One region of the Gluconobacter sp. R75690 genome, then DNA from elsewhere that is predicted to be linked to it. Evidence: predicted binding sites of a transcription regulator. Region 1 holds the regulator's gene; the other holds the start of a gene.
The links. Region 1 encodes LexA, which represses DNA repair genes until DNA is damaged. Its sites were predicted from a motif close to TGTTCTANNTANGTTC; they were not measured.

Region 1 (7,706 bases):
TGTTGCTGGCGGCGGGCAAAACCGGTCGCGCCATCAACATCAAGAAGGGCCAGTTCCTCGCGCCGTGGGACATGGCAAATGTCGCGGCGAAGATCGCATCCACGGGCAATGAACGTATCATGCTCTGCGACCGCGGTACGAGCTTCGGTTACAACACGCTTGTGAGCGACATGCGTGGACTGCCGATCATGGCGCAGACGGGTTATCCTGTCGTGTTCGACGCCACCCATTCCGTGCAGCAACCGGGTGGTCTTGGGGCCTCAACAGGCGGTCAGCGCGAGTTCGTTGAGCCTCTGGCCCGCGCTGCCCTGTCCATCGGCGTAGCTGCTGTTTTCATTGAAACACATCAGGATCCGGATCACGCACCGAGCGATGGGCCGACCATGGTGCCGCTTAGTGAAATGCGCGGCCTGCTGATGCGTCTGAAAGCCTTCGACGCGCTCGCGAAGTCCTTTCTGGTCTAAGTGCCCGACGGCGCCAGAGCCGCCAGAAACAGGCTCAGCACCGCAATAGCCGTCAGCCCTGTGCGAAGCGGCAGATAGCCTGGGGGAAGAGCGCCTTTCCTCCAGGCTTCCCGTTCCACGAGGAACGTCCCGACAAAGCCGATGATTTCCAGCCCGAAACCGGCGCGGACATGCCCCAGCATACCCACGCATAGCGACAGCCATGCCCACAGCGCAGGGCAGACGCCCAGCACGAGACGCTGACGGTCCCGCTCCGATGTCCCGCCAACCGTGATGATGTCCGGCCGCTCCATGGCCAGTCCCCAGTGCACGGCCCCCAGAAATGACAGGATGCAGGCCCCGTACGCCAGCAGAATGATCTTCAGATGTGGCAGCGGCGCGAACAGTCCGGCCAGAAAGATCCACCCGCCAAGCGTCATGAAGGGGATCAGTCCGGCAATGCCAAGCACGAAAACGGGAAAAGGAAGGCGCATGTCGTCGTTGACCTCACGGCGTGATTTTGAGACTTGAAATACCTGTTCCATTCCGAACGGTCACGAGCCAACCCGGTTCACGCATCTCCAGGAGAGCTTCCATTGAGCGCCATCGTTGATATCACCTCCCGCGAAATCCTGGACAGCCGCGGCAATCCCACCGTCGAGGTCGAGGTCGAACTGTCCTCCGGTGCCCGCGGCCGCGCTGCTGTCCCGTCTGGCGCCTCCACAGGCGCGCATGAAGCCGTGGAGCTGCGCGATGGTGACAAGTCCCGCTACGGCGGCAAGGGCGTCCTGAAGGCCTGCAGCCACGTTGAAAACGACATCCTCGAAGTGCTCCAGGGCGCCGAATCGGAAGATCAGATCGCCATCGACAACGCGATGATCGATCTGGACGGGACCCCTAACAAATCCCGTCTGGGTGCAAATGCCATCCTGGGCGTTTCCCTTGCAGTCGCCAAGGCCACGGCCGAGGAACTGGAACTGCCGCTGTACCGCTATGTCGGTGGCGCCTATGCCCATCTCCTGCCCGTGCCGATGATGAACATCGTCAATGGCGGCGAGCATGCTGACAATCCGATCGACATCCAGGAATTCATGATCCAGCCAGTCGGTGCTCCGACGGTCGCGGATGCCATTCGTATGGGCTCGGAAATCTTTGCGCGCCTGAAGAAAGGTCTGTCCGAAGCCGGGTACAACACCAATGTCGGCGATGAGGGCGGCTTCGCACCGAACCTGAAGTCTGCTGACGAAGCTCTTGGATTTATTGCAAAATCCGTTGAGGCTGCGGGCTACAAGCTGGGTGAGGATGTGACCTTCGCACTCGATTGCGCAGCCACCGAATTCTATGCGGATGGCCGCTATAACCTGAAGGGTGAAGGTAAGGAATTCGATGCCTCGGGCATGATTTCTTACCTTGAGGATCTGGCCAACCGTTACCCGATCGTCTCCATCGAGGACGGTCTGGCGGAAGACGACTGGGAAGGCTGGGCAGAGCTTACGACCCGTCTGGGCAAGAAGCTTCAGCTTGTTGGCGACGACCTGTTCGTGACCAACCCCGAGCGTCTGCGCCGTGGCATCAAGGCTGGCACGGGTAATGCCCTGCTCGTGAAGGTTAACCAGATCGGCACGCTGACCGAGACGCTCGAAGCTGTCGAAACCGCTCACAAGGCTGGCTATGCCTGCGTCATGAGCCATCGTTCCGGTGAAACGGAAGATTCCGTGATTGCCGATCTCGCCGTCGCCACGAACTGTGGACAGATCAAGACGGGCTCCCTCTCCCGCTCTGACCGCACGGCGAAGTACAATCAGCTGATCCGTATCGAGCAGCAGCTCGGCAGTGCCGCGCGCTATGCTGGCCGCAGCATTCTCAAGAACTCCTGAGATTGCACAACGGCCTCATGTCCTTCGGGAATGGGGCCGTTTTTTCAGGTCCGGACATGAAAGATCCCCGCATCATTCATTGTCTGGTCACGATTGACTGATATAAACTGAAGTAGTCCCTCAGAACGGAGTTTTCACGACGTGACACTGATCCGGCTCATCAAGCGTGGTGTCCGCGCCGTTGCTCCCCCCGCTTTCTTTCTGTCCCTGACGGCCTATTTCGGATGGAACGCCCTTCATGGCGCTCATGGTATTCATGCCTATCAGGAACAGATGCAGCTTCAGAAGGATGCCCTTCAGGCCAGGCAGGATGCCGATGACGAACAGAATGTCTGGCGTCGGCGTGTCGTTGCACTCAAGGAAAAGGCGCTGGACGCCGATATGCTGGACGAGCGTGCCCGTGCCACGATGAACCTGACCCGCAGCGGTGATCTGGTTGTCCCCTACGGTCCTCACGACAAGCTGTTCTGAGCAGCGGTCAGGAAATCCGGTTCTGCAGACACAAAAAAAAGCGGCCCGAAGGCCGCTTTTTTCATGAAGACTGTCGAAACAGTCTTACTTGATCTTGGCTTCGCGGAACACGACGTGCTTGCGTGCAACCGGATCGTACTTGCGCACTTCCATCTTTCCCGTAGCGGAACGGGCATTCTTCTTCGTGACGTAGAAGTAGCCGGTTTCGGCGGACGAAACGAGCCGGATCTGAATAACGTTGCTCTTTCCCATGATACCCTCGGGCTTTCGCCATACTGATGCCGCTCGAAGGTGTCGATGCAGCATGTTGATCTCTAGATTGGGCGCACCATGCTGATTTGTGGTCCGCAGGTCAAGGCCCTGACGTACAATTTCGGGGTTTTCCTGCGCTTTCAGGGACTTTCAGCCCGAGGGAATCTTATCAGGCCACCGTGTGAGCCCCTCTCTTTCGCTTGTGAGGCAACAGACAGGAACCTATAAGGAACAAATGCGGGATGGCTTTCATTCTGCACCTTGTTTTCCGACCTGCCTCCGCCGAGGCGCATGGGAGCGCCTGTATGCTGACCCGCAAGCAGCACCAGCTTTTGCTATATATCGACGACCATCTTCGCCGGACGGGCTATTCCCCTTCTTTCGATGAAATGAAGGATGCTCTTGAGCTTCGCTCAAAGTCTGGCATCCATCGGCTGATTTCTGCTCTGGAAGAACGCGGCTTTCTGCGTCGTCACCATCATCGTGCCCGTGCACTCGAAGTGCTGCGTCTGCCACACATGGGAACCGAGGCACCGGCCGCTACGGGCACGGGTACCGCGTTCGTCCCCGCCGTTCTCAATCAGGGGCAGACAGGCCTTGAGGGGGCGTTCTCGGAAGCCAGTGTCGCCAATGACCGCCAGACTGTCAGCATCCCGCTCTATGGACGTATTGCAGCCGGTCTTCCGATCGAGGCCATGCAGGATGACAGCGACCGGATTGACGTGCCGGTCTCGCTTCTGGGTACCGGCGAGCATTATGCCCTGACGGTTGCGGGTGATTCGATGATCGAAGCGGGCATTCTGGATGGCGATATCGCCATCATCCGGCGACGCGAAACTGCGGAAAACGGACAGATCATCGTGGCCCTGATCGACGAGCAGGAAGTGACGCTCAAGAAGCTGCGTCGTCGCGGATCGATGATTGCGCTGGAAGCGGCCAACAGGGACTACGAAACCCGCATCTTCCCGGCGGAGCGCGTCCATATTCAGGGCCGTCTGGTCGCGCTTTTCCGGCAGTACTGAAACCAGGGTTACTGCTGACGGCTTCAGGAGCCGTCAGCAGTAACCCTGTTATTGCGGCGCAGCGGGGGTGCCGCGTACGACTTTCACGCTGCCATCCGGCGCAATCAGCGTGCTCGTGCCGTCACCATTCGGAATGACGATGGTCTTGCTTGGATTCTTGTTCAGGAAACGGGTAGCGCTATCGGGGACCGAGGATGGCAGTGTCGGAATGACATGGCTGCGGTCCCGGCTCACACCCTGATGGGTGTCGGCGCTTTCGCCGACCGACATGCTCTGCCCCTGCATGAGCTGCTGGCCGGAAGCGCCCAGAGCGCCCTTGCTGCCAATGCCGCCCATGAAATTCTCGTCGAGAGCTGCGCCGCCGAAATAGGTTGCCGGGTCTCCGAGGGCATGACTGAACGTGCTGTCGGGGTTTTCGACGTCCTTGAGGGTCGGAAGGGGCTGTGGGGCACCAGGCCAGATATTGCCGCCTTCAGGGAAAATCGGGGTTTCAGCGTATTTCTCGCCACGGGCACGGTGAATATTCTCACTGTCGCCGTGTGGACCATTGGGGTTGTCGAGCGCCGTCCACACCATGGTGTCACGGATATACTTGCCCATGCCTGAACAGCCGCTCAGAGCGAGAGGTAGTGCCAGCAGAGCGGCCTTCCGCATTTCTTACTCCCACAAGGTCAATAAATGACCTTTAGCGGTCCTTGTAACGGAGCGCCAGATGAAGACAGTCAAAGACATCCATAATTCTACCAGAGACTGGTGTCAGAAGCTGATCTTGGATGACTTGCGGGATTGTCCCGCCATGATGCGGGTGAGCCCGGCAGTCAGATAACCCCAGCCGCTGATGACGGTCGGAATGACCGAGAACCAGAGAAGAATTCCGCCGATCAGGCTGGCAGGCAGGAAGGAAAGACCCAGCATTCCTGCCGCCCCGTCCCCACCGATCAGAAACCCGATCGCCACCATCTGGATTCCGGTTTTCCATTTCGCCAGGCGGGTGGAGGGCAGCGTTTCCCGCTGCGAGGCCATGTATTCCCGAAGGCCACTGACCAGGATTTCCCGGACCATGATGATGATCCCCGCATAAAGCGAGAAAACCGGGAGGTGTGTCAGCCCCGCCAGAGCCAGCAGAAGCGACCCCACTAGCAGTTTGTCCGCAATCGGATCCATCATCCGGCCCAGCTCCGAAAGCTGGTGCCAGCGGCGGGCCAGCGCCCCGTCCAGATAGTCCGTGATGCACGCGGCAGTATAGACCGCGCACGCAATCACGTTCGCGGTCGGCGAATGCACGGAGAGCAGCACGACCAGTACAGGAATGGACGCGATACGCAGCAGTGTCAGGATGTTTGGCAGATCTGTCAGCATCGCAGTCAGTCTAGAACAGTTTCCATCTCTCCGGTATGCGCCAATATGCCCGTAAAAGATGTATTTTTCGTGTAAATTCCGACGTGTGGCCTAATGGCTGCGATTATCGGCCGATGTCTTCTGGACCCATTCCGGATGAAAATGCCCGTAGATGGCGGTTGCCGTACTCGAGCTGATCCCCGGCGCATTCTCAAGTTCCTCAAGGCTCGCCTGCCTGACGGATTTTGCCGAGCCGAAATGGTTGAGCAGGGCTTTTTTCCGCGCCGCTCCGATTCCCGGAACGTGATCCAGCTCCGAACTGCGCAGTCCTTTGGAGCGCCCTGCCCGATGGGTCGTGATGGCGAATCTGTGCGCTTCGTCACGCAGCCGCTGCAGGTAATACAGGACCGGATCCCGCGGTGGGAGCTGGAATGGCGGCTTCGTTTCCGTGAAGAACCACTCCCGCCCTGCATCACGATCCGGTCCCTTGGCGATGGCGACGATCGGGATACCTGTCACGCCCAGATCAGCCAGAACGGCCCGTACCGCGTTGAACTGTCCGAGGCCGCCATCAATCAGCAGCAGATCCGGCCAGTCTTCCGGGCGCCCTCCGTTTTCAGGGCGATGTCCGAAACGCCGTTCCATGACCTCCCTCATCATGCCGAAATCATCGCCTGGCGTGACAGGCCCCTTGATGGCGTATTTGCGATAGGCGCGCTTGTTGAACCCTTCCGGGCCGCCCACGACCATCACGCCATAAGGCGCCTGCCCCATGATGTGCGAGTTGTCATAGGTCTCGATCCGCTGGGGGATTTCAGGCAGGCCAAAGACTTCCGCCACACCTTCGAGCAGTTTGCGCTGCCCGGTATTCTCCGCCAGCTTCCGCTCCAGCGCCTCACGCGCATTCAGCGCGGCATGCTCGACAACTTCTTTCTTCTCGCCCCGTTGAGGTCTCAGGATCTCGACCTTCTGTCCCCGGCGGATGCTGAGTGCTTCCTCGACGAGCTTCAGTTCCGGCAGTTCGCAGTTCACGAGAATGGAAGGCGGCGGCGGCTTGTTGTCATAGAACTGGATCATGAACGCCGACAGCACGTCTGCGGCGGTCTCTTCTTCCGCGTGGGCCGGGTAGAACGCCCGGTTGCCATTATTCCGGCTGCCGCGAATGAAGAAGACCTGGATGCAACTCTGACCGGCTTCCTGCCAGATGGTCATGATATCCGCATCGTTGATCGAGGTCGGGTTGATCGTGCTCGAACCCTGAATACTGGCAAAACCCCGGATCCTGTCCCGGATCGACGCGGCCCGCTCGTAGTTCATTTCCTGCGAGGCCTGCTCCATTTCGGCCACCAGACGCTGCTGCAGTTCCGTGCTGTGTCCGGAGAGGAACTGGCGCGCCTCGCTGACCAGTTCGGCATAATCAGGCTTGGAGATCCGGTCCACACAGGGGGCCGAGCAGCGCTTGATCTGGTATAGCAGGCAGGGGCGCGTCCTGCTGTTGAGGACCGCATCCGAGCAGGACCGGAGCAGAAAGCTGCGCTGCACCAGATTCAGCGTCTGATTGACCGCCCAGGCATTCGCGAACGGTCCCCAGTAGGTCGCACCCTTGACCGGTTTGCCACGCTGCTTGGTGATCTGGGGAAACTCATGGCTCTCGGTCAGCATCAGCCACGGATAGCTCTTGTCGTCGCGCAGCAGGATGTTGAAGCGGGGCTTCATCCGCTTGATGTAGTTGGCTTCCAGAAGCAGTGCGTCCGCTTCCGTCCGCGTAATGACGATTTCCATCGACACCGTCATCGACACCATACGCCGCAGCCGCTCCGGCAACTGGTTGATGCGGGTATAGGACGACACACGCTTCTTCAGGCTCAACGCCTTGCCGACATAAAGGACCTCCCCCTTCGCGCCCAGCATGCGATACACGCCGGGGCTGTAGGGGATGGTCTTCAGCGCCTCGCGGATGGCCTCTACGCCCTGCTTTTTTTCCGCAGGAACAAGGGGTTCACCCTGATCGGCAGGACGGTCGGAACTGTGCGGAGGAAGGTCGGTCATTCAGCTTCTTCAGTCATCCACTGAACCTGTGGAAAAGTCTGTGGGCTGCTCCGTGACAGAATCATGAAAGCCCCGGTTTGCCAGACCTGTCATCAGATTGCCCAATTTTTAATCATGTTTTGCAAGTCATTGAAAACACTTGCATCTTGCTTTCCGATCTTTCCCGTCAGCTTCGATCTGCGGGACGGAAAGGACTGGGAAGCTCTCGAAGAACACCTCTCCCGATCATGGTGGACGAACTGGCTCCCTTTTCG
Region 2 (7,706 bases), on a different contig from region 1:
GGATATAGACCGTGCGGCCGGTGGCGCGCTTGGCGAGTTCCTTCGACAGCTTGACGCGCTGGGCCTCACCGCCCGAGAGCGTGGTGGCCTGCTGGCCGAGGGCGACATAGCCCAGTCCGACCTGTTGCAGGATGGCCAGACGGTCGCGGATCTTGGGGGCGGCCTGAAAGAACGGCAGGGCCTCGTCCACAGTCATGGACAGCACGTCCGCGATGGACTTGCCGCGGAACTTCACGTCCAGCGTTTCGCGGTTGTATCGCGCGCCCTTGCAGGTGTCGCAGGTCACGTACACGTCCGGCAGGAAGTGCATCTCGATCTTGAGAACGCCGTCGCCCTGACAGGCTTCGCAGCGCCCGCCCTTCACGTTGAAAGAGAAGCGCCCCGGTTTGTAGCCGCGCGCCTTGGACTCGGGCAGTTCGGCGAACCAGTCGCGGATCGGGGCGAATAGATCCGTATAGGTCGCGGGGTTGGAACGCGGCGTGCGGCCGATCGGGGACTGGTCGATCTCGATGATCTTGTCGAGATTGTCCACGCCTTCCAGACGGTCATAGGGAAGCGGCGTCTGGCTCGATTTCATGAGCTGGCGGGACAGTGCCTTATACAGCGTGTCGATGACCAGCGTGGATTTGCCGCCGCCCGAGACGCCCGTGACGGCGATGAAGGTGCCGAGCGGAAAATCGACCGTCAGGTCCTTGAGGTTGTTCCCGCGTGCGCCGTGCAGAGTGAGCATGCCGCTGGGCTTGCGGCGTTCGGTCGGGACGGGAATGACCTTGCGGCCTGACAGATAGGCACCGGTGATGCTGTTGGGGTTTTTGGCGACTTCGGCCGGGGTGCCGACGGCGATGACCTCGCCGCCGAGCTTGCCCGCACCCGGTCCCATGTCGATCAGATAATCGGCGGCACGGATAGCGTCCTCGTCATGTTCGACGACGATAACAGTGTTGCCGAGGCGCTTGAGGCGGTCGAGCGTGCCGAGCAGGCGCTCGTTGTCGCGCTGATGTAGGCCGATGGAGGGCTCATCCAGCACATACAGCACGCCCGTCAGGCCCGAACCGATCTGCGATGCCAGACGGATGCGCTGGCTTTCGCCGCCGGACAGGGTCGCGGAACCGCGCGACAGGGTGAGGTAGTCCAGCCCGACATCATCGAGGAAGTGCAGACGGTCCGTGATTTCGCGCAGGATGCGACGGGCGATCTCGGCGCGCTGGGGCGTAAGGGTGGCTTCCACGGTGGAAAACCAGTCGAGCGCCTTGCGGATCGGCATGTCCGAGGCTTCGGCGATGTTCAGGTCCTTGACCTTCACGCATAGGGCTTCGGGCTTGAGGCGCGCACCATGGCAGGCATGGCACGGTTTTTCGGACTGGTAGCGGGAAAGCTCCTCGCGCACCCACATACTGTCCGTCTGGGCCATGCGGCGGCGCAGGTTCTTCAGCACGCCTTCGAACGGCTTGGTGATGATATGGACCTTCCCGCCATCGCTGTAGGGAATGTCGATCGGCTCTTTTGAACCGTTGATGATGAGGTCCTGCGTCGCGGGCTGAAGCTCGCTCCAAGGCGTGTTCATGTCATCGCCGCAATGGCGGGCAAGGGCGGCGAGCGTCTGGTCGTACCAGTCCGTGCTTGCGCCCTTCCAGGGGGCAATCGCGCCTTCCGCCAGTGTCAGGCTGTCATCCGGGACGATCAGGTCGGCGTCGAAATGCGTCTCGGTGCCGATGCCGTCACAGACCGGGCAGGCGCCCATCGGGGCGTTGAAGGAGAACAGGCGCGGCTCGATTTCCTCGATCGTGAAGCCGGACACGGGGCAGGCGAAGCGGGACGAGAACACGACATGCGCCGGGGCTTCTTTTTCCCCTGCACGTTTGACTTCCTCGGCGTAAGCCAGACCATCGGAGAGTTCGAGTGCGGTCTCAAAGCTGTCGGCCAGGCGGGATTCAATCCCTTCCTTGACGACGATCCGGTCCACCACGACCTCGACCGTGTGGCGCGTCTTGCGGTTCAGTTCCGGGGCTTCGGCGATTTCATACAGCTCACCGTCGATCTTCACGCGGGTAAAGCCCTTGCGAGTCAGTTCGGCGAGTTCGCGTTTGCAGTCGCCCTTGCGGTCCCGGACGACGGGGGCGAGCAGCATCAGGCGCATGCCGTCGGGCATGGCCATGACGCGGTCCACCATCTGGCTGACGGTCTGGGCTTCGATCGGCAGGCCGGTCGCAGGGGAATAGGGGATGCCCACGCGCGCCCAGAGCAGGCGCATGTAGTCATGGATTTCCGTGATCGTCCCCACGGTCGAGCGGGGGTTTTTGGATGTGGTTTTCTGCTCGATCGAGATGGCCGGAGAAAGGCCCTCGATGGAGTCCACATCCGGCTTGCCCATCAGTTCGAGGAACTGGCGGGCATAGGCGGAGAGGCTTTCCACATAGCGCCGCTGGCCCTCGGCATAGATCGTGTCGAAAGCCAGGGAGGATTTTCCGGAGCCCGAGAGACCCGTGATGATCGTCAGGGAATCACGGGGGATCGTGGCATCGATATTCTTGAGATTATGGGCGCGGGCCCCACGGACGCGGATCGAATGATTGTCTGGAAAGCTCACGGAGACCCCGGAATATGGAGAAAAGGCGATTGTGAAAGCTGAAACGCCCCAAGAAGGACGCTGGATCAATTATAGATGGGCGTTTAGGATAGGATGAAAAGAACAATTCGAGAAAATTGGTTGGGACGGGAATGGCAGGCAGCGTCAACAAGGTGATTCTGGTCGGAAATCTGGGCAAGGATCCGGAAGTCCGCAACACGCAGTCGGGGGCGAAGATCGTCAATCTGACCGTTGCGACGTCCGACACCTGGAACGACAAGCAGTCGGGGGAGCGCAAGGAGCGCACCGAGTGGCATCGCGTGGTGATCTTCAACGAGCGTACGGCCGATGTGGCCGAGCGGTATCTGCGCAAGGGCCGCAAGGTCTATATCGAGGGCGAACTCCGCACCCGCAAATGGACCGACCAGTCCGGTCAGGAAAAATACACGACCGAAGTTGTGATCGACCGGTTCCGTGGCGATCTGGTGTTGATCGACAGCAATCGCGGCGGTGGTGGCGATGATGGCGGTTTTGACAACGGTGGCGGCTATGGCGGGGGCGGCAATGGTGGCGGCTTTGGCGGTGGAAGCCGGGGCGGCTCGGGCGGTTTCGGTGGAGGATCCCGTGGAAGCGCCAGTGGTGCAGCGGGTGGTGGAAACCGCTCGGGTGGCAGCAATGGCGGCTGGGATGCCCCGCCGGACAACGATCTGGACGACGAAATCCCGTTCTGATCCTGTCAGGAAAACATGGGCCAATAAAAATGGTGGATGTCAGCCGACATCCGCCATGATTTCGTTCTCTGGGGTGCTGTAGATAAAGTCTTAGAAAATTGCGCGGTCCGGAATACTGGCCGGGTCGGGAGTCGTGACAGCAATGGCGTTCGCAAACTGGCTGCGTCCGTCCATTCCGCTGACAGTGCCGTTTGAACAGGCGGACAGGGTAAGTGCGCAGGATAATAACACTGCGTCGAATACCAGAACTGATTTCCTGATCATCATTTTTATTCTTCCTTTTCTGATCGTGACTACCTTACGATTGGGAAAAGGAAGAGTGAAATCTTATGTTCCTATCTTTTCATAAGCGCTGCTTATGATGTGCATTTCTGGAAAACGGCATAAAAAAGCCGGTGCATTCCTGCACCGGCTTTCGCAGTATTCCGCGTTTCAGCGAAAATCAGGCTTCGACATAAGCCTTGACGATAGTGTCGGGATCCTTGACCACGCCGCCTGCGCCCGAACCGCGCTTGAGCTGATCCACATATTCCATGCCTTCGATCACCTTGCCGACGATCGTGTACTGACCGTTCAGATGCGGACTGTCGGCGAACATGATGAAGAACTGGCTGTTGGCGGAGTGTGGGGCCATCGTGCGGGCCATGCCCACCGTGCCGCGCTCGAACTTGGCCTTGTCCGTGAATTCGGCCTTGAGGTCCGGATAGGAGCTGCCGCTCGTGCCGGTTCCCGTCGGATCGCCACCCTGGGCCATGAAGCCTTCGATCACGCGATGGAACGCCACGCCGTTATAGAAGCCTTCGCTGGCCAGACGCTTGAGGCGCTCGCATGCCAGCGGAGCCAAGTCAGGGCGCAGCTCGATGACGACCTTGCCAGTCTTGAGCTCGAAAACCAGCTTGTTGCCGTCGGGCACTGCAGTATCGGACATCTTGGAACCTTCCAGAAATCATTGAAGGCTCTTATGTCGGCCCTCGGCCCAGTTTCGACAAGACGATACGTGCAACATCTTCGCTGACGAAGGGAGAAATATCGCCCCCCAGCCGTGCGATTTCCTTCACGATCCTGCTGGCCGTGCTGCGATGTTCTTCAGAAGACAGCAGGAAGACCGTCTCGATTTCCGGAGCCAGACGACGCAGTGCACCGGAAAGCTGGCTCTCATAATCGAAATCGCCCCCGGATCGCAGCCCGCGCACGACTGTGCCTGCCCCCGCCTGACGGACGGCATCGACCAGCAGCGTATCGAAGCCGATAACCTCGATCCGCTCCCCGTGTGGCAGCTTGTCCACTTCATGCCGCAAAGCGGCAAGGCGCGCATCCAGATCCAGAAGCGGCTGCTTGCCTTCATTGACCGCTACGCCGACCAGAAGCCGGTCGAACAGGGCCGAAGCCCTGTGGATGATGTCGAGATGCCCGAACGTGACCGGATCGAACGTGCCGGGATAGAACCCGACACGGGGATCGGTCGGCACGTCAGGCCTCAGGTGCAGCATCGTCACCAGCGGGGGGCGCTTCGGAAGTGGTTTCGGAGGCGCCTGCCTCGCCAATCACCTTGGCACCAGCTTCGGAGCCTTCGTCGGTATCACCCTCTTCCGTGTCGTCTTCCAGAACCGGGAACACGCAGATGACCGTCTCGCTGTCATTCAGGCGGAACAGCGTCACACCGCTGGCCTGACGGGCCATGACGCGGACCTGCGAGACCGGCAGGCGGATCAGGCGGCCCGTATCCGTAACCAGCATGACGTCCGTGCCGTCCAGCGTTGGCAGCGTGCCCACCACTTCCTTGCCGCGACGGTTCGCGGAGAAGGTCATGTTGGTGATGCCCTGACCGCCACGGCCTGACACACGGTAATCATAAGCCGAGGAGCGCCGGCCATAGCCGCCATCAGTGACGGTCAGAAGGATTTCCTCCTGCTGCTCCAGCTCCTCGAAACGCTCCTGCGTCAGGTCGCCCGCGATTTCGACGGTTTCCTCGTCACCGGAAACGGTTTCGTCCTCGGCGCTATCGTCCAGGGCGGCATTTTCGGCGCGGCGCTTGGCATTGGCCATGCGCAGATAAGCCGCGCGTTCCTCGACGCTGGCATCCACGTGATTGAGGATGCACAGCGAGATGACCGCATCGCCCTCGCCCAGACGGATGCCGCGCACGCCCGTGCTGCCACGGCCGGCGAACACACGCAGGGTCTCGTCCGTGATCTGGAAGCGGATGCAGCGCGCGTTTTTTGTCGCCAGGAACACGTCCTGACCTTCACGGCAGGTTGCCACGCCGATGAGGGAATCCCCCTCATCCAGTTTCATGGCGATCAGGCCGGAAGCGCGGATATTGCGGAAATCGCTCAGACGGTTCCGGCGCACATTGCCGCTGGCCGTGGCGAAAGCGAGGTGCAGGTCGTCCCACAGCTCCTCATCCTGCGGCAGCGGCAGGACGGCCGTGATGGAGTCCGTTCCCAGTTCCGGCAGCAGGTTGACCAGCGCGCGGCCCTTGGCGGTCGGTGCGGCTTCCGGCAGATGCCAGACCTTCATCCGGTAGGCCTTGCCGCCCGAGGAGAAGAACATCACCCACTGATGGGTATGGGCGTTGAAGCTGCGGACGATTACGTCATCGCCCCGGCGCCCGGACGCCGTACGGCCACGGCCGCCACGGTTCTGGGAGCGGAAAATTTCAAGCGGGGTGCGCTTGATGAAGCCGTCACGTGTGATGGTGACAACCATCTGGCCCGGCTCGATCAGGCTTTCGTCGGTCTGATCACCCAGTGCATCGGAGATTTCCGTTGCACGCGGGGTCGCAACTTCCGCGCGGGCCGCCAGAAGCTCCTCGCGCATGACTTCCATCCGGCGCGGACGGCTTTCGATGATCTGGAGCAGCTCGCCGATTTTGTGGGCGACTTCTCCGAGTTCGCCCTGGATCTTCTCGCGTTCCAGACCCGTCAGGCGCTGCAGGCGCAGTTCGAGGATGCCGCGGGCCTGGGCTTCTGTAAGGCGGACTTTGCCATCAATGATGACATTGCCCTCGTCATGGATCAGTTCCAGCAGCGGGATGACTTCCGAAGCGTCCCACTCGCGGGCCATCAGCGATTCACGGGCCGTGGCGGCGTCCGGGGCGGCGCGGATCAGCGCGATGACTTCGTCGATATTGGCAACGGCCAGAACCAGACCGACCAGCAGATGTCCGCGGTCGCGGGCCTTGTTCAGATCGAAGCGGGCGCGGCGCAGGATGACTTCCTCGCGGAAGCGCAGGAAGGCTTCCAGGATGTCCTTGAGCCCCATCGTCCGCGGCTTGCCGTCATCGAGCGCCAGCATGTTGGCGCTGAAGGATGTCTGAAGCTGCGTGAAGCGGTAGAGCTGGTTCAGAACCACATCCGGGGTTGCATCGCGCTTGAGCTCGATGACAACACGCATGCCCGAGCGGTCGGACTCGTCGCGGATGTCGGAAATGCCTTCGATTTCCTTGGACCGCACCAGATCGGCGATCTTTTCCTGCAACGTGGCCTTGTTTACCTGATACGGGATCTCGGTGATGATGATGGCCTGACGGTCTTTGCGGATCTCCTCGATCTCGGCGCGGGCGCGCACCGGGATGGAGCCGCGACCCGTCTCATAGGCGCGACGGATGCCGCTGCGGCCCATGATGATGCCGCCCGTCGGGAAATCCGGCCCCGGGATGATCTGCATCAGTTCGTCGAGTTCGATGGCCGGATTGGCGATCATGGCCAGTGTAGCGTCGATGACCTCACCCGGATTATGCGTCGGGATGTTGGTTGCCATGCCGACGGCAATACCGGCCGCTCCATTGACGAGCAGGTTCGGGAAGACTGCGGGCAGGACCTTCGGTTCGTTCTCGCTCTCGTCGTAGTTCGGCTGGAAATCGACGGTATCGCGGTCGATATCGTCCAGCAGGAAGGACGAGGCCTTGGCCAGGCGGGCCTCAGTGTAACGCATGGCGGCCGGGCTGTCGCCATCGACCGAACCGAAATTACCCTGACCGTCGATCAGCTTGACGCGCATGGACCAGTGCTGCGCCATCCGGACCATGGCGTCATAGATCGAGCTGTCACCATGCGGATGGTATTTACCCATCACGTCACCGACGGCACGGGCTGACTTGCGGTAGGGCTTGTCGGCCGTGAAGCCGCTTTCGCGCATGGCATAGAGAATACGGCGATGAACCGGCTTCAGACCGTCCCGCACATCCGGCAGCGCACGCGATACGATCACGGACATCGCATAGGCCAGATAGGAGGAGCGCATTTCCTCCTCGATCGTCACAGGAAGACGGCCGGAAGGGGTCAGATCAGTCGGCTCGGTCAGCTCGGTCAAGACAGGTCACCACGCTAGAATTCAGTTGTCCCAGCATACCGCATGCATCGCCGACACGCCACACCCGCCTCCCGGAGGAGGCTCTTCCGTCGCGG

Region 2: uvrA (excinuclease ABC subunit UvrA) is a predicted target of LexA. The motif match lies at 2,688-2,703, and genes of this name have one in related genera.

Annotation. Positions count from the first base shown of each region.
Region 1 is NZ_JABCQB010000014.1:42,863-50,568, forward strand. It holds gene kdsA (3-deoxy-8-phosphooctulonate synthase) at 1-464, shown strand, start outside; gene HKD27_RS14300 (DUF3429 domain-containing protein) at 461-937, opposite strand; gene eno (phosphopyruvate hydratase) at 1,040-2,320, shown strand; gene HKD27_RS14310 (septum formation initiator family protein) at 2,462-2,791, shown strand; gene rpmG (50S ribosomal protein L33) at 2,876-3,043, opposite strand; gene lexA (transcriptional repressor LexA) at 3,349-4,065, shown strand; gene HKD27_RS14325 (hypothetical protein) at 4,114-4,719, opposite strand; gene pgsA (CDP-diacylglycerol--glycerol-3-phosphate 3-phosphatidyltransferase) at 4,822-5,424, opposite strand; gene uvrC (excinuclease ABC subunit UvrC) at 5,515-7,452, opposite strand.
Region 2 is NZ_JABCQB010000002.1:302,244-309,949, forward strand. It holds gene uvrA (excinuclease ABC subunit UvrA) at 1-2,587, opposite strand, end outside; gene ssb (single-stranded DNA-binding protein) at 2,719-3,297, shown strand; gene HKD27_RS03750 (peptidylprolyl isomerase) at 3,740-4,225, opposite strand; gene coaD (pantetheine-phosphate adenylyltransferase) at 4,257-4,787, opposite strand; gene gyrA (DNA gyrase subunit A) at 4,768-7,602, opposite strand.